Linked DNA regions of Actinomadura rubteroloni. The protein of the gene in region 2 interacts with the protein of the main gene of each other region in a pairwise test. Links are inferred from orthologs where the notes say so. Each region holds a gene or a part of one and is shown on either strand. Other genes may lie near its edges. The genes, in order: BTM25_RS08480, ndk and BTM25_RS15195.

The links.
Region 1: the proteins of ndk (region 2) and BTM25_RS08480 interact in binary tests that used the Escherichia coli proteins (3 or more experiments, as listed by UniProt). The link is inferred for Actinomadura rubteroloni from one-to-one orthologs.
Region 3: the proteins of ndk (region 2) and BTM25_RS15195 interact in binary tests that used the Escherichia coli proteins (3 or more experiments, as listed by UniProt). The link is inferred for Actinomadura rubteroloni from one-to-one orthologs.

The regions. Positions count from the first base shown.
Region 1 is NZ_MTBP01000001.1:1,912,925-1,920,004, forward strand. Bases 1,707-4,523 are described here. They hold BTM25_RS08480 (5-formyltetrahydrofolate cyclo-ligase), read right to left. Parts: upstream 3,498-4,523; coding sequence 2,916-3,497; downstream 1,707-2,915. Other genes in these bases: BTM25_RS08475 (potassium/proton antiporter), read right to left, coding at 1,707-2,635; galU (UTP--glucose-1-phosphate uridylyltransferase GalU), read left to right, coding at 3,531-4,448; glp (molybdotransferase-like divisome protein Glp), read left to right, coding at 4,477-4,523. Also shown: BTM25_RS08465 (S-methyl-5'-thioadenosine phosphorylase), read right to left, coding at 1-588; BTM25_RS08470 (FmdB family zinc ribbon protein), read right to left, coding at 700-1,041; more of BTM25_RS08475, read right to left, coding at 1,151-1,706; more of glp, read left to right, coding at 4,524-5,685; cyclic pyranopterin monophosphate synthase MoaC, read left to right, coding at 5,682-6,179; BTM25_RS08500 (MogA/MoaB family molybdenum cofactor biosynthesis protein), read left to right, coding at 6,188-6,664; BTM25_RS08505 (GNAT family N-acetyltransferase), read left to right, coding at 6,962-7,080. UniProt on the Escherichia coli protein: Involved in the removal of 5-formyltetrahydrofolate.
Region 2 is NZ_MTBP01000001.1:2,510,694-2,517,786, forward strand. What follows is about bases 1-2,830. They hold ndk (nucleoside-diphosphate kinase), read left to right. Parts: upstream 1-1,125; coding sequence 1,126-1,536; downstream 1,537-2,830. Other genes in these bases: BTM25_RS11170 (bifunctional folylpolyglutamate synthase/dihydrofolate synthase), read left to right, coding at 1-568; BTM25_RS11175 (DUF4233 domain-containing protein), read left to right, coding at 565-972; BTM25_RS11185 (rod shape-determining protein), read left to right, coding at 1,770-2,804. Also shown: rod shape-determining protein MreC, read left to right, coding at 2,997-3,968; rod shape-determining protein MreD, read left to right, coding at 3,971-4,570; mrdA (penicillin-binding protein 2), read left to right, coding at 4,567-6,645; rod shape-determining protein RodA, read left to right, coding at 6,642-7,093. UniProt on the Escherichia coli protein: Major role in the synthesis of nucleoside triphosphates other than ATP. The ATP gamma phosphate is transferred to the NDP beta phosphate via a ping-pong mechanism, using a phosphorylated active-site intermediate.
Region 3 is NZ_MTBP01000002.1:796,336-803,558, forward strand. What follows is about bases 2,954-5,913. They hold BTM25_RS15195 (uracil-DNA glycosylase), read right to left. Parts: upstream 4,793-5,913; coding sequence 4,115-4,792; downstream 2,954-4,114. Other genes in these bases: BTM25_RS15185 (MFS transporter), read left to right, coding at 2,954-3,208; BTM25_RS15190 (1,4-dihydroxy-2-naphthoate polyprenyltransferase), read left to right, coding at 3,244-4,110; BTM25_RS15200 (substrate-binding domain-containing protein), read left to right, coding at 4,890-5,657; ftsH (ATP-dependent zinc metalloprotease FtsH), read left to right, coding at 5,742-5,913. In the rest of the region: BTM25_RS15170 (VOC family protein), read right to left, coding at 1-322; BTM25_RS15175 (CGNR zinc finger domain-containing protein), read left to right, coding at 424-972; BTM25_RS15180 (GNAT family N-acetyltransferase), read left to right, coding at 982-1,530; more of BTM25_RS15185, read left to right, coding at 1,589-2,953; more of ftsH, read left to right, coding at 5,914-7,223. UniProt on the Escherichia coli protein: Excises uracil residues from the DNA which can arise as a result of misincorporation of dUMP residues by DNA polymerase or due to deamination of cytosine.

The DNA.
Region 1 (7,080 bases), 600 kb from region 2 along the record:
TTCGGGATGGCCCGTCATCCCGACGAGCGTCCAGCCCTGCCCGGCGAACCACCGCGACTCGGCGCGGGTGGAAAACCGGGGGCCTTCGATGACGACGAGCGTGCCGCCGTCCACCGGATCCCAGCCGGTCACGCGCGCCGCGTCGACGGCGGCCCGGCGACCCGTCGAGCAGTACGGGTCCGAGAACGGCACATGTATGGCCGCGCCGGTCTCGTAGTAGGTCTGAGCGCGTCCGGACGTCCGGTCCACGAGCTGGTCGGGCACGGCGAGCGTCCCGGGGCCGTGTTCGGCGACCAGCGAGCCGACGGCGCTCGGCGCGAGCACCTGCCGGACGCCGAGAGCCCGCAGCGCCCACAGGTTCGCCCGGTAGGGGATGGCGTGCGGCGGGAACCGGTGGTCGCGGCCGTGGCGCGGGATGAACGCGACGCGGCGGCCGTTCAGCTCCCCGACGGCAACCGGGTCGCTCGGCGCCCCGTAGGGCGTGTCGACCCGGAACTCCTCCGCGTCGTCGAGGAGGGAGTAGAAGCCCGAGCCGCCGATGACGCCGATCTCGGCGGCCGGCCCGGGGAAGGTCTGCGAAGTCGTCATGCGGCCGACCCTAGGCAGCCGCCGCACCGCTCCGCGAGGCCCGCCGCGAACTGTGGATAACTCCCGCGCTGATCCCCGGGCGCCCCGCCGCTCGCCGGACCCCCGGCGAGGTCAGGCCACCTTCTCCGACGAGGAGGAGGACGACGACGTGGTCGTGGACGACGAGGACGACTCGCTCGTGCCGGACGAGGCCGACGAGGACGAGTCCGACTTCGTGGTGTCCGACTTGCCCGCATCCGTCGACTTGGCGGGCGACGTCGCCGCGGACGACGACGACCCTCGGCTGTCGGTGCGGTAGAACCCGGACCCCTTGAAGATGATCCCCGCAGCCGAGAAGACCTTGCGGAGTTTGCCCTGGCAGGCCGGGCACTCGGTCAGCGCGTCGTCGCTGAAACTCTGCACGACCTCCAGAGGCTCGCCGCACTCGGTGCAAACATACTGATACGTCGGCACGGTTCCTCCTCGCTGACACAGCCCGGACCAGCGGGCTGGCACTCAGTTGAAACGACTGCTAATGGTACCGATGTTGGCAACGGGATTCTCCTCCGGGCTGTTCCCCGGCTCAGGCCCCGGTCTCCCCGAACCAGCCCGCCAGCTTGCCGCGCCGGCTGATCGCGCGCAGCCGCCGTTCGGTGAGTTCCCGGACGTCCTCGGTCGTCACGACGAGCAGCGTGTCGCCGCCGCGCAGCGCGGTGGTCGAGTGGGGAACGAAGCTGGCGCCGTCCCGGACGACGAGCGTGATGGACGCCCCCGGCGGCAGCCGCAGCTCGAACAACTCGACGCCGCCGAGCAGGGAGTCCGGCGGGACGCGGATCTCCAGCAGTTCGGCGTGGAGTTCTTCCAGCGGCGCGGCCTCGACGCCGAGTTCGCGGGGGTTCTCATCGTCCTTGAGCCGGCACCAGCGGGCGACGAGCGGGAGCGTCGGCCCCTGGAGCAGGGTGAACACAACGACGATGTTGAACACGATCGCGAACAGCCGGTCGGCGCCGGGCACGTCGTTCACCATCGGGATCGTCGCGAGGATGATCGGTACGGCGCCGCGCAGCCCGGCCCACGAGGCGAAAATCTTCTCGCCCCAGCCCAGCCGGAAGCCGAACGTGGACAGCACGACCGAGAGCGGCCGCGCCACCAGCAGCAGGACGAACCCGATGATCAGCGCCGGGACGATCTGCGCCGGAAGCTCACCGGGCGAGGCGAGCAGCCCGAGCATCACGAACAGCCCGATCTGCGCGAGCCAGCCGATGCCTTCGGCGAACCCCCGCGTGGCAGGACGGTGCGGAAGCCGCGAGTTCCCGAGAACGAGCGCGCTCACATAGACCGCGAGGAACCCGCTGGCGTGCGTCTGCGCAGCCGCGCCGTACGCCCCGACCGACAGCGAGAGCACCGCGATCGGGTAGAGGCCGGACGCCGGCAGCGCGACGTGTCGTAGCCCGTACGCACCGAGCCAGCCGATCAGGAAGCCGAGGAGACCGCCCGCGATCAGCTCATATGCCATGACGCCGAAGAGCTCGAACAGGTTCGGCGCGGTCGCGTCCGTGGTGCTGAGGGCCACGACGATGATGACGACGGGGGCGTCGTTGAAGCCCGACTCCGCCTCCAGCAGGCCGGTCAGGCGCGAGGGCAGGGGCAGGCGGCGCAGGACGGAGAAGACCGCGGCGGCGTCGGTCGGCGCGAGCACGGCGGACAGCAGGAACGCGAGCTGCCAGTCCATGCCGAGCAGCCACATCGCGGCGCCCGCGACGACGCCGATGCTGATCAGCGTCCCGGCGACGGACACCGAGATCGCGGCGGGGACCGAACTGCGGACGCGCCGCCAGTCGGTCGTGATGCCGCCCTCGGCGAGGATCAGGACGAGCGCGGCGAGCCCGAGGATCTCGGCGAGTTCGGCGTCGTCGAAGTCGATGCCGACCCCGGCCTCGCCGATGAGGAGCCCGAGCGCGATGTAGATGAGGAGGCTGGGCAGTCCCGCGCGGTACGACAGCCGGACGGCGACGATCGCACTGAGTACGAGCGTGGATCCGAGGAGTAGCCAGAGTTCGAGATGCACATCCCTCCCGGTGGGGCCGCGACGAGTGATCGTTTAGGAATCCTACAGATTTAGCCGCAGATCGCATACTTTCAGTGACCGCTCGGGGCGATCTCCGGGCGCTGGTTGCCGCGACTGCACCCGAGTGACCTGCGACGATGTAGTATTTGTGATTTTTGCGGCTGTTTCGCCCTCTGTTGCCGCGTTCCACGTCCCGTCCGGGCGGGCGGCCGCGAAAATGTCAGACCCCTCCGCGACGATGGACGCGTTCCGTCACCGGTCCGTCACGGAGGGAAAATGATCAGGCGAAGCGCACGAGACCTGCGGACGGCGTCACCGCGGCCCGCACCGGGCGATCATGCGGTTCGGCGGGCAGGGAGTCCACCAGCTCGCCGTCGTACAGCAGCGCCACCGTCAGGATCGCCGGACCCACCCGCGCCAGCGCCCGGTCGTACGAACCGCCGCCCCGGCCGAGACGCGTGCCCGTCCGGTCCACCGCGAGCGCCGGCGCCAGCACCACGTCGGCGCTGGCCACCGCGCCCGGGCCGCGCGGCGGCTCGGACGGCTCCAGCGTCCCGCGCGGCCCCGGCCGCAGGGAGTCCGGCCCTTCGTACGACGCCCAGTCCAGATCGCCGTCCGGAAGGAGAAGAGGCAGCAGGACGTACGCGCCGCGCTTCCACAGCGCGAACAGGAGGCCACGGGTGTCGGGCTCGTCGCCCACCGAGGCGTAGGCCGCGACCGTCCCCGCCATCTCCATCTCGGGGACCGCCAGCAGCACGTCCCGCAGCGCACGGGCGGCGGACGTCCGCGCCGAGGGGTCCATGGCGGTCCGCGCCGCCAGCGCGGACGCGCGCGCCGCGCGCTTTGCGTCGATGTCGCTCACGATCTTCTCACCGTCGGTGGCTAGGGTCTCACCATGGCCGACAACGCACCCGTACTCAAGGCCGTCGTTCCGGCGGCGGGTCTCGGAACCCGATTCCTGCCCGCGACGAAGGCGACGCCGAAGGAGATGCTGCCGATCGTCGACAAACCGGCGATCCAGTACGTCGTCGAGGAGGCCGTCGACGCGGGACTCACCGACGTCCTGATGATCACCGGCCGCAACAAACGCTCGATCGAGGACCACTTCGACCGGGCCTACGAGCTGGAGGAGGCCCTCGACGCCAAGGGCGACGCCGAACGGCTGGCCGCCGTCCGAGAGTCCGCGGACCTCGCGATCATGCACTACGTCCGCCAGGGCGAGCCGAAGGGCCTCGGGCACGCCGTGTACTGCGCGCGCCAGCACGTGGGGCGCGAGCCGTTCGCGGTCCTGCTCGGCGACGACCTCATCGACGCCCGCGACGACCTGCTGCGCCGCATGATCGAGGTCCGGCAGCGCTACGGCGGCAGCGTCGTCGCGCTGATGGAGGTGGAACCCGAGCAGGTGTCGGCCTATGGCTCCGCCGCGATCGAGACCACCGACGAGGAGGACGTCGTCCGGATCACCGACCTGGTCGAGAAGCCGCCGACCGGGGAGGCGCCCAGCAACTGGATCATCATCGGCCGCTACGTCTGCGACGCCTCGGTGTTCGACGTCCTGGAGAAGACCCCGCCCGGCCGCGGCGGGGAGATCCAGCTCACCGACGCGCTGCGCACGCTCGCCGACACGCCCGCCGACCAGGGCGGGGGCGTCTACGGAGTGAAGTTCCGCGGACGCCGCTACGACACGGGCAACAAGCTGGAGTATCTCCGCACGGTCGTGATGTTCGCGTCCGAGCGGGAAGACCTGTCGGCGGAGTTCCTCTCCTGGCTGCGCGACTTCTGCGCCGAGCGCGGCGGTGCGGGGAACGGGTGACCGGTCACCGGACGGGGGAAGCGTGGGCATGAGGACGGTCGCGGAGCATCTCGCCGGGATCCTGGCCGAGGTCTCCGTGCTGGCGCCGGAGGAGGTGGCGCTGCCGGACGCGGCGGGAACGGTCCTCGCCGAGCCCGTCGCGGCGCCCGTCGCGCTGCCGCCCTTCGACAACTCGGCGATGGACGGCTACGCGGTGGTCGCGGCGGACATCGCCGGGGCCACCGAGGCGTCGCCGGTCGCCCTGCCCGTCCGCGGCGACATCGCCGCGGGCGTCGCGGGGGTCGCCGAGATCGGCGTCGGCAGCGCGGCGCGGATCATGACGGGCGCCCCGCTGCCCGCCGGGGCGGACGCGGTCGTGCCCGTCGAGTGGACCGACGGCGGCGTGCGCGACGTCCGGGTGCTGCGCGCCGCGCCGCCGGGGAACTACATCCGGCGGTCCGGTGAGGACGTCGTCGCCGGCCAGGTCGTCGCGGACGCGGGGACCCGGCTCGGCGCCGCGCAGATCGGCATGCTCGCCGCCGTCGGCCGGCCCCGGGTGAGTGTGCGGCGCAAGCCCCGCGTCGTCGTCCTGTCCACGGGCAGCGAACTGCGCGAACCGGGCAGCGAGCTGGAACCGGGCCAGATCTGGGACTCCAACAGCTTCATGCTCGCCGTCGCGGTGGACGAGGCGGGCGGCACGGGACGGCGGCGGGCGATCGTCGCCGACGACCCAGCCGACGTCCTGCGCACCCTGCGCGACCTGGCCGGAAGCGTTGACGCGATCGTCACGACCGGTGGGGTCTCGATGGGCGCCCGCGACGTCGTCAAGGAGGTCCTGACGGGCGTCGGCACGATGGCGTTCCACAAAGTGCGCATGCGGCCCGGCAAACCGCAGGGATTCGGCCTGCTCGACGGGACGCCCGTCTTCACGCTGCCCGGCAACCCGGTCAGCGCGTACGTGTCGTTCCAGGTGTTCGTGCGTCCGGCGCTGCGGGCGATGCAGGGCCTGCCGCCCGAGTCCCTGCCGACAGTCAGCGCCGTCCTCGGCGCAGATGTCCGCTCGCCCGCCGGGATTCGGCACTATCAGCGGTCGCGGCTCAGCGAGAACCGCGGCCACCCCACCGTCACGCCCGCCGAAGGGCAGGGCTCGCACCAGCTCGGGTCGCTGGCCGGCGCCGACTCCCTCATCGTCTTGGACGAGGAGGCCGAGGCCGTGCCCGCCGGCGCGCACGTCGAGGTCATGAGGTTGCCGTCATGAGCATGGGATCGGAGTTCGCCGAGTTCAGCCATCTCGACGCGTCGGGCGCGGCGCGGATGGTGGACGTCTCGGCGAAGAACATCACCGACCGCACCGCCACCGCCGCGGGCTTCGTCGCGCTGTCCGCGCGGTGCGTCGCCGCGCTGCGCGCCGGGGACGTCCCCAAGGGCGACGCGCTGTCGGTCGCCCGCATCGCCGGGATCATGGGCGCGAAACGGACACCGGACCTGGTGCCGCTGTGCCATCCGATCGCGCTGCACGGCGTCGCCGTCGACCTGACCGTGGCCGACGACGGCGTCGCGATCGTCGCCACCGCCCGCACCGCCGACCGGACGGGCGTCGAGATGGAGGCGCTGACGTCCGTCACCACGGCCGCGCTCGCCCTGATCGACATGGTGAAGGCGATCGACCCGGCGGCGACGATCACGCAGGTCCGCGTCGAGGAGAAGACGGGAGGCAAGACCGGGACATGGCGCCGAACGGGAGACCGCTGATCCGCGCGATGGCCGTCACGGTGTCCAACCGGGCCGCCGCGGGCGTCTACGAGGACCGGTCCGGGCCGCTGCTCGTCAGCTTCCTGGAGGATCTCGGCTGCCAGGTGGACGGCCCGGTGGTCGTGCCGGACGGAGAGCCGGTCGCCGAGGTCCTCGCCGACGCGGTCGCGGCCGGGTACGACGTCGTCGTCACCACGGGCGGCACCGGGCTCAGCCCGACCGACGAGACGCCCGAGATGACGCGCCGCATCATCGAACGGGAGGTTCCGGGCATCGCCGAAGCGATCCGGCAGGAAGGACGCGAGGCCGTGCCCGCCGCCGTCCTCTCCCGGGGGATCGCCGGGACGGCGGGCCGCACGCTCATCGTGAACCTGCCGGGCTCGACGGGCGGGGTGCGCGACGGGATGGCCGTGCTCGGGACCGTTCTGCGGCACGCCGTCGACCAGATCGGCGGCGGTGACCACCCGCGTCCGGCGCAGGCGTGACCGTCTGGCTGGAGCGCCATTTTCGGCTATCGGGCCGGTGCGGCGGACCTGGCGGTCTCGGTCTCTCAGCCGAGACGTGGACGGCGCACACCGTGTCTGGTATGACCGTTTCGTCATGCTGAACGGAGCCGTCTGGCCCGAGCCGGACACCCCGGCGGCGACCGGCGCCTGTTCCGCGCTCCGCGCAGGCACGTCGCCCGGCCGTCGGTGCGTGCCGGACGGAGCGCGGCGGACGATCTGGTGGACAATTGATGGCGTCCGGGCACGCGAAAAGGGAATCATGGAGTCGTGGAACGCATGCGGGGTTGGCCGGTCACACTGACCGAGGGGCCGGTCGGGCTGCGCCCGCTGCGGCACCGTGACGCCTCGATCTGGCGCGACATGCGCGTGCGCAACGCCGAGTGGCTGCGCCCCTG
Region 2 (7,093 bases):
CGGCCCGACGCCCGGCGAGGTCCCGCTGGAGGCCGCGACCCGCGTCGCGCCCGGCGAGACCTACACCGGAGGCGCCGAGGGCCAGCTCGACCCGGCGCTCGTCCGCAGCGCCCTGGCCAAGGCCGAGTCGCCGGGACGGCTGGAGGTCGTCCGCAGCGGCCCGGCCGTGCTCGTGGACGCCACGCACAACCCGGCGGGCATGGCCGCGACCGTCGCGACGATCACCGAGTCGTTCGGGTTCACCCGGCTCGTCGGGGTGTTCGCCGGGGCCGCCGACAAGGACCTCGCGGGCGTCCTGGACCAACTCGAACCCGTCCTCGCCGAACTCGTCGTCACCCGCAACTCCTCGCCGCGCTCGATGCCGGCCGAGGAACTGGGGGAGCTGGCCGAGAGCGTGTTCGGTCCCGAGCGCGTCCACGTCGTCGCGAGCCTGGACGACGCCATCGACCAGGGCATCGCCCTCGCCGAGGAGACCGGCGAGTTCCAGGGCGCGGGCGTGCTCATCACCGGTTCGGTCGTCACGGCGGGCGACGCCCGGACGCTTCTGCGCGCGGACGGCCGTTCGTGACGCGTCCGGCCGGGGCCTCCGCGCGGGGCGGACGCGCGCTGCTGTCCGCCGTGCTGGCCAGCGAGGCGATCGTCATCGCGCTGGCGATCCCGGTCGCGATCTCCGTCCTGGACGTGGACGGGGGCCTGGCGGGCGGCGTCTGCGGCGGCCTCGCGGTGCTGTGCCTGCTGGTGACGGGGCTGCTGCGGCGGCCGTGGGGCGTCCAGGCCGGGACGGTCCTCCAGGTCGCGATCCTGCTGACCGGGTTCCTCGTGCCGACGATGTTCTTCCTCGGTGTCCTTTTCGGGGCGCTGTGGGCGACCTCGCTGTGGATGGCGCGCAAGGCCGAAGCCGTCCAGGCCGCCGCCGCCAATTCCCGAGCGGAAAACCCGTCCGGAAAAGACGCGCCGCCGCCCGGCGCGTGAATTCGCGCCGAATTCCGGCGCCCCCGGTCCCACCGGGCGCTCCCGGAGACCGGTAAACTTCGCGGCCGGAGGCGCGCCGCCCGTGCGGCGGCCCCGTTCCGGCCGCCGCGTCCGCGCGCCACTCCCATCCATCCGTTTTGAGGAGAACCACCCGTGTCCGAGCGCACTCTCGTCCTGGTCAAGCCCGACGGCGTCCGCCGCGGCGTCGTCGGCGAGGTCATCAGCCGGATCGAGCGCAAGGGCCTGCGGCTCGTCGCGCTGGAGCTGAAGCGGCTGCCCCGCGAGACCGCCGAGGCGCACTACGAGGAGCACGCGAGCAAGCCGTTCTTCGGCGAGCTGGTGGACTTCATCACCGGCGGGCCGCTCGTCGCGCTGGTCGTCGAGGGGCCGCGCGCCATCGAGGCGTTCCGCGCCCTGGCCGGGGCGACCGACCCGGTGAGCGCGACGCCCGGCACGATCCGCGGCGACCACGCGCTGGAGATCGGCGAGAACATCGTCCACGGCTCGGACTCGACCTACTCCGCCGAGCGCGAGATCAAGCTGTTCTTCCCCGAACTGGGCTGACCGCGCACCCTCCCGCGCACCCTCGCGCGCACTCCGACCGCGCACCCCGCCGCGACCGACACACGCGGGCCGGATCCGTCCGGCCCGCGTCTGTTTTACTCCGGCGATCCCAGGTCAACGCCGGTTTTTTGGGCGCGACGCACCGAATGGGCGGCTGACCCGGCCGCGCGTGGCACGTTACGATAGGGGGTGCCGCTCCGCACGCCCGCCGACATGAAGGGCTCCCTTTCTTCATGGGTAACAAGTTGTCGTTTCTCGGCCGTGACATGGCGGTCGACCTTGGCACCGCGAACACGCTCGTCTATGTCCGCGGACGCGGCATCGTCCTGAACGAACCCTCGGTCGTGGCGATCAACACCAACAACGGCAAGATCGTCGCGGTGGGGATCGAGGCCAAGCGGATGATCGGCCGCACGCCCGGCAACATCGTCGCCGTCCGCCCGCTGAAGGACGGCGTCATCGCCGACTTCGACGTCACCGAGCGGATGCTGCGCTACTTCATCCAGAAGGTCCACAAGCGGCGCCACTTCGCCAAGCCGCGCATCGTCGTCGCGGTCCCGAGCGGGATCACCGGCGTCGAGCAGCGCGCGGTGAAGGAGGCCGGCTACCAGGCGGGCGCGCGGCGGGTCTACATCATCGAGGAGCCGATGGCCGCCGCCATCGGCGCGGGCCTGCCGGTGTACGAGCCGACCGGCAACATGGTCGTGGACATCGGCGGCGGCACGACCGAGGTCGCGATCATCTCGCTCGGCGGCATCGTGACGAGCCAGTCGGTGCGCGTCGGCGGCGACGAGCTGGACCAGGCCGTCATCTCGTTCTCCAAGAAGGAGTACTCCCTGATGCTCGGGGAGCGCACCGCCGAGGAGATCAAGATGGCGATCGGGTCGGCCTATCCCGGCGGCGAGGACGAGCCGCACGCCGAGATCCGGGGCCGCGACCTGGTCAGCGGGCTGCCGAAGACGGTCGTGATCTCCGCCGAGGAGGTCCGCCGCGCGATCGAGGAGCCGGTCAACTCGATCGTGGACGCGGTGAAGACCACGCTCGACAAGTGCCCGCCGGAGCTGTCCGGCGACATCATGGACCGGGGGATCGCGCTCACCGGCGGCGGCGCGCTGCTCAAGAACCTGGACGAGCGGCTGCGCGAGGAGACCGGCATGCCGATCCACCTCGTGGACAACCCGCTGGACTCGGTCGTCCTCGGCACCGGCAAGTGCGTGGAGGACTTCGAGTCCCTGCGGCAGGTGCTCGTCCCCGAGCCGCGTCACTGACCTGCCCGGACGGAATTAGCGTCCGATTCGCCCGTTTCGGTTCGGGGACCCGGCGGGCCGGGAAAGAGATCAACGCGGCCCGGCTCGCCCGGCCGTTTCACGCATGCGAGGCTGTCCCGGCATGTCGTGCCTCCAGCGGTCAGACAGCAGTGGGATAACAGTGGGACAGCCGAGACAACGGGAGGACGGTCGGTGAACGACACCCGGCGGACCCGGTCGGTCCTCGGTGCGCTGATCGTCGCGGCCCTCGTGCTGATCACGGTCGACTACCGGGGCGGGGAGAACTCGCCGCTGCGCGGCCTGCGCGATCTCGGCGCGGCCGTGTTCGGCCCGGTCGAGCGCGCGTCGGCCGCCGTGGTCCGGCCCGTCGGCAACACCTTCGACGCGATCACCGACGCGCCCGACCAGCGCCGCCGCGCGGAGCGGCTGGAGCGCGAGAACCAGCGGCTGCGCGAGCGGATCCGCGCCGGGGCGATCGACGCCGGCCGCGCCCGCCAGCTCGACCGGCTGCTCGGCACCGCCGGGATCGGCGGCTACAAGATCGTCGCGGCGCAGGTCATCTCGGCGGGCCAGGGCTTCGAGGACACCGTCACGCTCGATGTCGGCAGCAGCAGCGGCGTCCGCCGGGACATGACGGTGATGAGCGCGGACGGTCTCGTCGGCCGCGTCACCCGCGTCGGGCCCGCGACCGCGACCGTCCTGCTCGCGACCGACGCGGCGTCCTCGGTCGGCGCGCGGCTGGAGGACACCAAGGAGATCGGGATCGTCACCGGACGCGGCCGGCGCGGCCTCGGCGACGGCGGCGCCACCCCGATGCGGTTCCAGCTCCTGGACGCGAACGCGACGCTGAAGGTCGGGCAGCGGCTCGTCACGCTCGGCTCGCAGGGCGACTCGCCGTACGTGCCGGGCGTCCCGATCGGGGTCGTGGACCGCATCGACCGTCCCGAAGGCGGGCTGAGCCGCACCGCCCACATTCGGCCGTTCGCGCGGTTCACCAGCCTGGACGTCGTCGCGGTCGTCGTCGCGCCGCCCAAGTCCGACCCGCGCGACGCCGTGCTGCCGCCGCGCCCGGCGCCGCCCCCGTCCCCGTCGCCGACCGTGTCGCCGTCGGTCTCCCCCTCGCCGCACAAGACCGTGAAAGCCAAGCGCAAGAGGGAGGGCTGACCTTGCTGAACGCACCCGAGCCGACTCCGGCGGGCCGCCATCTCACGGCCGCGCTCGTGCTCGTCGTCGCGCTCGTCCTCCAGGTGTCGGTCGCGAACCGGCTGCCGCTGCCCGGCGCCGTCACGCCCGACCTGGTGCTGCTGACGGTCGTCGCGCTCGCGCTGGTGAACGGGTCGCTGACCGGCGTCGTCGTCGGGTTCTGCGCGGGCCTGGCCGCCGACATCATCCCGCCCGCCGACCACACGATCGGCCGGTACGCGCTCGTGTACTGCATCATCGGCTACGTCTGCGGCATGGCGTCGGCCGAGATGGACCGCAAGTCCGTCGTGCCGTTCCTCGCCGTCGCCGTCGGCGCGCTCGCCGGGACGACCGTCTACGCGCTCACCGGCATGCTCCTCGGCGATCCGCGCGCGAGCTGGACGATCGTCGCGCGCATGGTCCCGCTCCAGGTGTTCTACGACGTCGTCGCCAGCCCGTTCGTCGTGTGGGCGGTGCTGCGCGTGACCCGCCGCTACGAACGCGCCGACCGCGCGTCCCGCGACCGGTTCGCGCTGCCCGCCGCCAAGTACCGCGCGATGTCGGGCCGGGGGACCGGGCTGTGAGCTCCCGGACGCACTTCCGGCTCGTCGTCCTCTACGTGATCGTCGGCGCGCTGCTGCTGACGCTCGTCAGCCGCCTGTGGACGATGCAGGTCCTCCAGGGCGAGCACTACCAGCAGGTCGCCGCCGACAACCGCACCCGCGACATCGTGGTGCCCGCCGTCCGCGGCATGATCCTGGACGACACCGGGCGCCCGCTCGTCCGCAACCGCACCGCGCTCGTCGTCTCCGTCGACCGGACGACGCTGATGCGCCAGAAGGACAAGGGCGCCGCCGTCCTGTCCCGGCTCGCGACCGTGCTCGGCACGACGCGGCAGGCGCTGGAGATGCGGATCCGGCTGTGCGGGCCGACGACGCCGCGCCCGTGCTGGCCCGGCTCGCCCTACCAGCCGATCCCGGTGGACGACCGCGTCAACGACAAGCGCGCCCTCCAGATCGTGGAGCGCCAGGAGGACTTCCCGGGCGTCACCGCCGAGATGCAGGCCGTCCGGGAGTACCCGCGGCCGTCGGGCGCGGGCGCCGCGCAGGTCCTCGGCTACCTGCAGCCGATCACCCAGGCCGAGCTGGACCGGCAGAAGAACCTCAAGGTCACCGGGTACGCGGGCGCCGACCTCATCGGGCGCGACGGCCTGGAGGCCACCTACGACGAGCAGTTGCGCGGCGTCCCCGGCGAGCGGACGGTCCTGGTGGACAGCCAGGGCCGCGTCACCGGCACCGCGAAGGAGAAGGCGCCCGTCCCCGGCGCGAACCTCGTCACGAGCATCAACTCCAAGATCCAGGCGGCGGCGGAGAAGTCGCTGGCCGAAGCGGTGCAGAGCGCCCGCGCGCACGGCCGCAAGGCCGACGCGGCGGCGGCTGTCGTCATGGACGTCACCAACGGCCACCTCGCCGCGCTCGCCAGCTACCCCACCTACGACCCGAGCATCTGGACCGGCGGCATCTCCCAGCAGCAGTACGAGTCGCTGCTCGGCAAGAAGGAGGGGCAGCCGCTCGTCTCCCGCGCCATCCAGGGCCAGTACGCGCCGGGCTCGACGTTCAAGATCTCGTCGGTGGCCGCCGCCGTGAACAGCGGCTACCCGCTGAACGGTACCTACCCGTGCCCCGGCTCCTACAAGGTCGGCAGCCGCGCCTTCACCAACTTCGAGGGCGAGTCGCACGGGGACATGAACCTGCACCAGGCGCTCGTCGTCTCCTGCGACACGATCTTCTACAAGTTCGCCTACGAGCAGTGGCTCCGCGACGGCGGCACCCGGCCGAAGAAGCACCCCGCCGACCCGATGGTCGCGATGGCCCGCGACTACGGGTTCGGCTCGCGGACCGGCGTGGACCTGCCGAGCGAGGTGGCCGGGCGCATCCCCGACCGGTCCTGGAAGAAGGCGTACTGGGACGCCACCAAGACGGCCGACTGCAAGGGCGCCAAGCAGGGCTACCCCGAGATCGCCAAGACCGACCCGGCGCGCGCCGCCTACCTCAAGGCCGTCTCGGCGGAGAACTGCGCGCAGGGCTACGCCTGGCGCGCCGGCGACGCCGCGAACCTGTCGGTCGGGCAGGGCGACGTGCTCGCCACGCCGCTCCAGGTCGCGCGGGCGTACGCGGCGGTCGCCAACGGCGGGACGCTCGTCGTGCCGCGCGTCGCCACGTCCCTCGTCCGGCCGGACGGCTCGCGCGCCCAGCAGGTCGGCGCGCCGCCCGCGGGCAAGCTGCCGGTGTCCAAGAACGTCCTGTCCTACATCCGGGGCGGGCTCGCGGGCGTGGTGAAGTCCGGCACGGCCGCCGGGGCGTTCGGCGGCTTCGACGACAAGAAACTCGCCGTCGCGGGCAAGACCGGCACCGCCGAGGTCTACGGCCACGACGACACGTCCTGGTTCGCCTCGTTCGCCCCGGTGCAGAACCCGCGGTTCGTCGTGGTCGTCATGACCTCGCAGGGCGGGACGGGCGCCGAGACGTCCGCGCCCGCCGTGCGGCGGATCTGGGAGGCCATGTACGGGCTGAACGGGCAGAAGCCCGCGCTGGTGAACGGGCAGCTCCCGAACGTCCTGCCCAAGCCCGCCGACGACGGCGCCGGGAAGGCCCCGTGACCGCCGCCCGGTCCGCGCCGCTCGGCACCCGCCGCGACCCCGCGCTGTGGCGCCGCCGCGCGTCCGTGCTGCGCCGCCTGGACTGGACGATGTTCCTGTCGGTCGCGGCGCTGTCGGTGCTCGGGGCGCTGCTCGTCCGGTCCGCGACGCACCGGCTGCTGCTCGACCAGGGCCGCGACCCGAACTCGTTCCTGGACCGGCACCTGCTGAACCTCGTCATCGGCGTCGGCCTGTGCGCGCTGTTCACCGTGCTGGACTACCGGCTGCTGCGCGCGTACGTCCCGATCCTGTACGGGCTGGCGTGCCTCGGGCTGCTCGCGGTGATCACGCCGCTCGGCTCGACCGTCAACGGCTCGCACTCGTGGATCATCATCGGCGGCGGGTTCCAGGTGCAGCCGTCGGAGTTCGCGAAGGTCGGGCTCGTCGTGCTGCTGGCGATGATCCTCGG
Region 3 (7,223 bases), on a different replicon or contig from region 2:
TGCCCTCCGGGTCGTACCAGACCTGGAACGGACGGGCCGGGTTCTCGCCCATCGGCTCGCTCGCCGGGGTCGCGCCGAGCGCGCGGGCGCGCTCCCCCGCCGCCGCGATGTCGGGCACGTCGAGGTCCAGATGGACGCGGTTCTTGACGGCCTTGCCCTCCGGGACGAGCTGGAACGACAGCACCGGGCCGTCGTCGCCGAGCGGTTCCAGGTCGAGCCAGTCCGCGTCGCGCCGGGTCGTCTCCAGGTCCAGCAGCGCGCCCCAGAACCGGGCCACGACGTCCAGGTCATTGCAGTCGAACACCACGTGCGTCACCTTCATGCGTCCGTTCCTACCACGGAGGACACCGGTGAAACCAGGACGATGGTGTCGGCAACCATCGTTTCAAGATCGCCGGTGTTCCCGCTGGTAGGCTCGGGACGATGACGGCCACCGACGCCGCGCTCCTGCTGCGGGACTTCGTCAACACGCTCGACGCCGAGACCGGCACCGACGAGCTGGCCGCCCCCGACCGGCTCACCGCCTGGCTGCGCTCCCAGAACCTCCTTCCGCCGGGCACCGCCGCCGGGCCCGCCGACCTGCGCACCGCCGTCGCGCTCCGCGAGGGCCTGCGCGACGCGCTGCGCGCCCACCACGACGGCGCGGCGCCGGGACGCGGGCTCGACGCCGTCCTCGCGGGCCTGCCGCTGCGCGTCGCGGTGCCCGGCGACGCGGATCCGGTGCTGGTTCCGGTCGGCGACGGCGCCGCCACCGCGCTCGCCCGCCTCGCCGCCGCCGTCATGGCCGCGGTCGCGGGCGGCACCTGGCAACGGCTCAAGATCTGCCCGGCGTGCGCGTGGGCATTCTTGGACACGTCCCGGAACCGGTCCCGGACGTGGTGCTCGATGCGGGTGTGCGGCAACCGCACCAAGACCCGCGCCTACCGCGCCCGCCGCGCCGCTCCGGACGAGACCGCGCCGCCCCGCCGCTAGGGTGGCCGCATGTCCCAGACGCCCGTCCGGCCCGACGTGGGCGTGCGGCCCGCGCGCCGCGCCGACGCCGCCGCGATCGCGGAGATCCAGGTCCGGTCCTGGCGGGACGGCTACCGGGAGCTGCTGCCCGCCGCCGTCCTCGCCGAGGTGACCGGCGACGCGGCCCGGACGGCGTGGCGGGAGCGCTGGGCGGAGTCGATCACCGGTCCGCCGTCACCGCGCCACCGCGTGCTGGTCGCGGTCGCCGAGGGGCTCGTCACGGGGTTCGCGGCGCACGGCCCGGCCGAGGACGCGGGCGGCGACCCGTCCGTCGCCGAACTGCTCGCGCTCCACGTCGACCCGCTCCACACCCGTGCCGGGCACGGCAGCCGCCTGCTCTCCGCGACCGCCGACGTCCTGCGCGACGACGGCTGCACGACGCTGCTGACCTGGGCGTTCGAGGGCGACACGATCGTGCGCGGGTTCCTCGTCTCGGCGGGCTGGGCGCCCGACGGCGCGGCCCGGACGCTCGACATGGGCGAGGCCGTCCGCCAGGTCCGCCTGCACACGGCGCTCTGAGCGGGAGGAAACGCGGGGTCGGTGAGGGGCACGGGAGGCCCGGCCGTACTGTGGGGACGTGCCCGAGACGACCCTGACACCGCCCGCCGCCCCGGTCGCGCCGCCATCGGGCCGCCGCTGGCTCGGGGTGTGCGTCATCAGCCTGGGCGTGTCGCTGATCATCGTGGACGCCACGATCGTCGGCGTCCTCCTCCCCCAGATGGTGGACGGCCTCGGGCTCACCACGGCCGGCGCCGAGTGGATCACCTCGGTGTACTCGCTGGTGTTCGCGGCGCTGCTCATCCCGGCGGGCCGCGCGGGCGACCTGTTCGGCCGCCGCCGCCTGTTCCTGCTCGGGACGCTCGTCTTCACGCTCGCCAGCCTCGGCGTCGCCACCGCGCAGAGCGGCGGCGCGCTGGTCGCGGCGCGGGCCGTCCAGGGCGTCGGCGCGTCGATGATCATGCCGGCGGCCCTCTCCACGCTGAACACGCTGTTCACCGGACGCGACCGGCACGTCGCCTTCGGGATCTGGGGCTCGATCCTCAGCGGCATGGCCGCGCTCGGCCCGCTGCTCGGCGGCGCGCTCGCGACCGGCGGCGGCTGGCGCTGGGCGTTCTGGCTCAACCTCCCGCTCGGCGCCGCGCTGATCGCCGGGGCGTTCGCGCTCATGCCCGAGACGCGCGGCCGGCCCGCCACCGCGCGCGGCCCGCTCGCCGAGATCGACTGGACGGGCGGCGCGCTGTCGGCCCTCGGCCTCGGCGCGCTCGTCTGGGGCATCATCGAGGGCCAGACCTACGGCTGGTGGACGGCCGTCGCCCCGCACCGGGGCCTGTCGCCGGTACCGGTCGTGCTCGTCCTCGGCACCGTGCTGCTCACCGCGCTGTTGCTGGTGGAACGGGCCCGCGCGGCGGCCGGACGGCCCGTCATGCTCGACCTCGCGCTTTTCCGCATCCCGAACTTCCGGCACGGCAACCTGGCGTCCGCGCTGATCAACGTCGGCGAGCTGGGCATCGTGTTCGTCCTGCCGCTGTTCCTGCTCGGCGTCCACGGGACGTCCCCGGTCCAGATCAGCCTGGCGCTGCTGCCGCTCGCCCTCGGAGCGTTCCTGTCCGGCGCGACCGCCGGGCGCTTCGGCCGCCGCGTCGGCCCGCACCGCATCGTGCAGGGCGGCATGGCGCTGGAGGTCGCGGCCGTCCTCGGGCTCGCGGTGACGCTCACGCCGTCCACCGGCGGGCTCGGCGTCGCGCCCTGGATGCTGCTCTACGGCGTCGGCCTCGGGCTGACCGCCGCGCAGCTCACGAACGTGTCGCTCGCCGACGTGCCGCCGCAGCGGTCCGGGCAGGCGTCCGGGACGCAGTCCACGGCCCGGCAGATCGGCGCCGCGCTCGGCATCGCGCTCATCGGGACGGTCTTCGCCACGAGCCTCGGCCGGACGGTGACCGCGCGGCTCGCCGACGCGGGCGTCCCGGCCGCGCGGGCCGCCGCCGTCGCGCACGAGCTGCGGCACAGCGCCGGGACGTCCGCGCGGGACCTGCACGCCGACCCGCGCCGCGCCGCCGAGGCCCGCGCCGCCGACCGCGCCCTGGCCGCCGCCGCGCGGGACGCGTCCCTGGTCACGGCGGCGATCCTCGCGGGCGGCCTCGCCCTGTCGCTGCGGCTGCGTCCGAGCCGTCCCGGGCGTCCGGAAGAATCGGCGTAGATCCCCTGTCGTCCCCAACGAAACAAGCGGTAACTGTGGCCACGCTCTCCCAGTGGGTCGCCGGTTCGCGGCCCCGCACCCTCCCCGCCTCGCTCGTCCCCGTCGTCGTCGGAACCGGCGTCGCGGTGGGCGAGGACGGCGCCGTCTGGTGGCGTGCCGCGCTCGCGGCCGTCGTCTCGCTGATCCTCCAGGTCGGCGTGAACTTCTCCAACGACTACAGCGACGGCGTGCGCGGCACCGACGCCGACCGGGTCGGGCCGCTGCGGCTCGTCGGGTCGGGCGTCGCCAAGCCCAAGCACGTGCTCGCCGCCGCGCTGGCGTGCTTCGGGATCGCGGCCGTCGCGGGGCTCGTCCTCGCCGCCGTGACGACGTGGTGGCTGCTGCTCGTCGGCGCGTTCGCGATCCTCGCCGCGTGGTTCTACACCGGCGGCAAGCGGCCGTACGGTTACCGCGCGTTCGGCGAGATCTCGGTGTTCGTGTTCTTCGGGCTCGTCGCGGTCGTCGGGACGGCCTACGTCCAGCTCGAACGGCTGCCCGCCGAGGCGTGGGCGGCGGCGGTGCCGATCGGGCTGCTGGCGTGCGCGATGCTCGTCGCCAACAACGTCCGCGACATCCCGACCGACGAGATCGCGGGCAAGCGGACGCTCGCGGTCGTCCTCGGCGACCGCAACACCCGCATCCTCTACGCGATCTGCACCGCGCTGCCGTACCTGTTCGTGGTCGCGCTGGCCGTCGTCCACCCGTGGGCGCTGATCGCGCTGGTGTCGGCGCCGCTGTCGGTGCCGCCGACGCAGAAGGTGCTCCAGGGCGCGAACGGCCCGTTCCTCATCCCGGTGCTCGGCGAGACCGGCCGCCTCCAGATCGCCTACGGCGCGCTGCTCGCGGTCGGCCTCGCCCTCTGAGCGCTCAGAGGCTCCAGTCGATCTCGGGCTCGCCCGCGTCGGCCAGCGCCTTGTTGACCGCGCTGAACGGACGCGTCCCGAAGAACTCCTTCGCGCTGAGCGGGCTCGGGTGCGCCGACTCGATCACGGTGTGCTGCGGGCCGGTGATCAGCTTGGCCTTCTTGCGCGCGTAGGCGCCCCACAGCACGAACACGACGCGCCGGGGCTTGTCGTTGAGCGCCCGGATCGCGGCGTCGGTGAAGTCCTCCCAGCCCTTGCCCGCGTGCGAGCCCGCTTCGCCCGCGCGGACGGTCAGCACCGCGTTGAGCAGCAGGACGCCCTGGTCGGCCCAGGGGACCAGCTCGCCCGTCGTCGCGGGCGGGACGTCCAGGTCGGCGGCCAGCTCCTTGTAGATGTTGCGCAGCGACGGCGGCAGCCGCACCCCCTCCCGGACGGAGAAGCTGAGCCCGTGCGCCTGCCCCGGCCCGTGGTAGGGGTCCTGGCCGAGGATGAGCACGCGGGCGTCGTCGAACGCGCAGTGCCGGAACGCGCTGAACAGGTCCTCGCGCGGCGGGTAGACGGTCTGCTGCGCGTACTCCTGCTCCACGAACGCGCTCAGCGCGGCGGTGGAGATCGGGTCGAGCAGCGGTTCGAGCCGTGCGCGCCAGTCGGCGGGCAGGGACTCGACGAGGTCGAGCGGCATCGGGGGGCCTCCGAAACGATTAGGACCGGCGGCACCGACCCTAGCGACCCTCACTGACACGACGGGTGCTTTCGCGGAGCCCATAGGATGCCGCCATATGCCGGATTCCCCCCGCCGTCGCCGGACCGCCCTCGTCCTGCTGCTCTGCGGGCTCTCCTGGGCCGCGCAGGGGTGCGAGTCTTCGGGGCCGACGACGCTGACCGTGTTCGCGACGTCGTCGCTCACCGAGGTGTTCGGCGAGCTGGGCGCGCGGTACGGGCAGACGCATCCGGGCGTCAGGATCGACGCCCGGTTCGGCGCGTCGGCCGACGTCGCCGGGCGGGTCGCCGACCGCGAGCCCGCCGACCTGCTCGTCACCGGCGACGAGACCGCGCTGGACGCCGCCGAGAACCGGCTCACCGGCCGCCGCCGCGTCATCGCGCGCACGGGCCTGACGATCGCCGTCGCGCCCGGGAACCCCCGCCGCCTCCAGGGCCTCGCCGACCTGGCCCGGCCGGGGCTGCGCGTGGTCGTCGGCGCGGCCGTGACGCCGGTCGGACGGTACGCGCGGCAGGTGTTCACCCGGTCCGGCGTGCCGGTGCGGTGGACGGCCGAGGAGGTCGGCTCCCGGGCCGTCCTGGACCGCGTCCGCTCCGGCATAGCCGACGCCGGGCTCGTCTACGTCACCGACCTGCGCTCGGCGGGCGCGGCGGCCGACAGCGTGCCGATCCCGGCGGCCGACAACGTCGTCGCGGCCTTCGCCGCGTCGGTCGTCAAAGGCGACCATGAGGACGGCGCGGCGGCGTTCCTCACCTGGCTGACCGGCGCGGACGCGGCACGCCTGTTCGCCGAGTACGGCTTCTCACCGCCCGGCACCGTCCGCTGACGGAGCGTTTTCGCCCGGCATCGAGCGGGCACGTTCCCGATCATCCGGTCGGGGGTGTTCGTGCCGGGTACGGGGGAGTTCGAGGTGCCGTCCACGCCACCGCGGGATCAGGAGAAGCGCCGGCCGGCGCCGCCGGACCGGCGGCCCGAGCGCCCGTGGCGGTCCGAGGGCGTCCCCGGCGGAGGCGACCGGCCGCCCGACGGCCCGCGCGGGCGCGGCTACCGGCCCAACCGCACGATGTTCTTCTGGCTGCTGCTCGCCGTCGTGTTCGGCCTCAGCTACCTGTCGATGCACCTCACCGGACGGCACGAGCGCCAGAGCCTGCCCTACACGGCGTTCACGCAGCAGGTGGCGGCCGGGAACGTCCGCGACGTCTACACCAAGGGCTTCCAGATCCAGGGCCGGCTGAAGCGCGCCCGGCAGGTGCCCGGCCAGAACGACCCGCACGTCACCTACGACAGCTTCGAGACGCTGCGGCCCGCGTTCGCCAACGACGACGTCTACGGGCAGATGGTGGCCAAGGGCGTGGTGGTGGAGGCCCGTCCGGTCAGCCAGGACCGGGGGCTCGTGGCGAACCTGCTGCTGTCGCTGCTGCCCGTCCTGCTGTTCGTGGGCCTCTGGGTGGTCGCGCTGGTGTGGATCCAGCGGCGCATGTCGCGGGGCGGCGGCGGGGGCGGCCTGATGGGCGGCTTCGGCCGGCAACCGCGTCCCGTCACGCCGGACGAGAAGCGCGCCACGTTCGCCGACGTCGCCGGGATCAACGAGGTCGAGGAGGAGCTGACCGAGATCGTCGACTTCCTCCGCGACCCCGGCAAGTACCGGCGGATGGGCGCGCGGGTGCCGCGCGGCGTGCTGCTGACCGGCGCGCCCGGCACCGGCAAGACGCTGCTGGCGCGGGCCGTCGCGGGCGAGGCGGACGTGCCGTTCTACTCGGCCGCCGCGTCGGAGTTCATCGAGATGGTCGTCGGCGTCGGCGCGGCGCGCGTCCGCGAGCTGTTCACCGAGGCCCGGCGGACGGCCCCGTCGATCATCTTCATCGACGAGATCGACACGATCGGCCGGACGCGCGGCAGCGGCGCGTCGGTCGGCGGCCACGACGAGCGCGAGCAGACGTTGAACCAGGTCCTGACCGAGATGGACGGGTTCTCCGGCTCCGAGGGCGTCGTCGTGATCGCGGCGACGAACCGTCCGGACATCCTGGACGCGGCGCTGCTGCGGCCCGGCCGGTTCGACCGGACGGTCTCGGTGTCCCCGCCCGACCTGGACGGACGCGTCGAGATCCTGCGCGTCCACACCCGCGACGTGCCGCTGGACCCCGACCTGGACCTCACCGCCGTCGGCCGGATCACCCCGGGCATGACCGGCGCGGACCTGGCCAACCTCGTCAACGAGGCGGCGCTGCTGGCCGTGAAGCGCGGCAAGGACCGCGTGGACATGGCCGACTTCAACACCGCGCTGGAGAAGATCCAGCTCGGCACGCGGCGGGCGCTGGTCATGCCGCCGGACGAGCGGCGCCGCACGTCGTACCACGAGTCGGGGCACGCGCTGCTCGGGATGCTGCTGCCG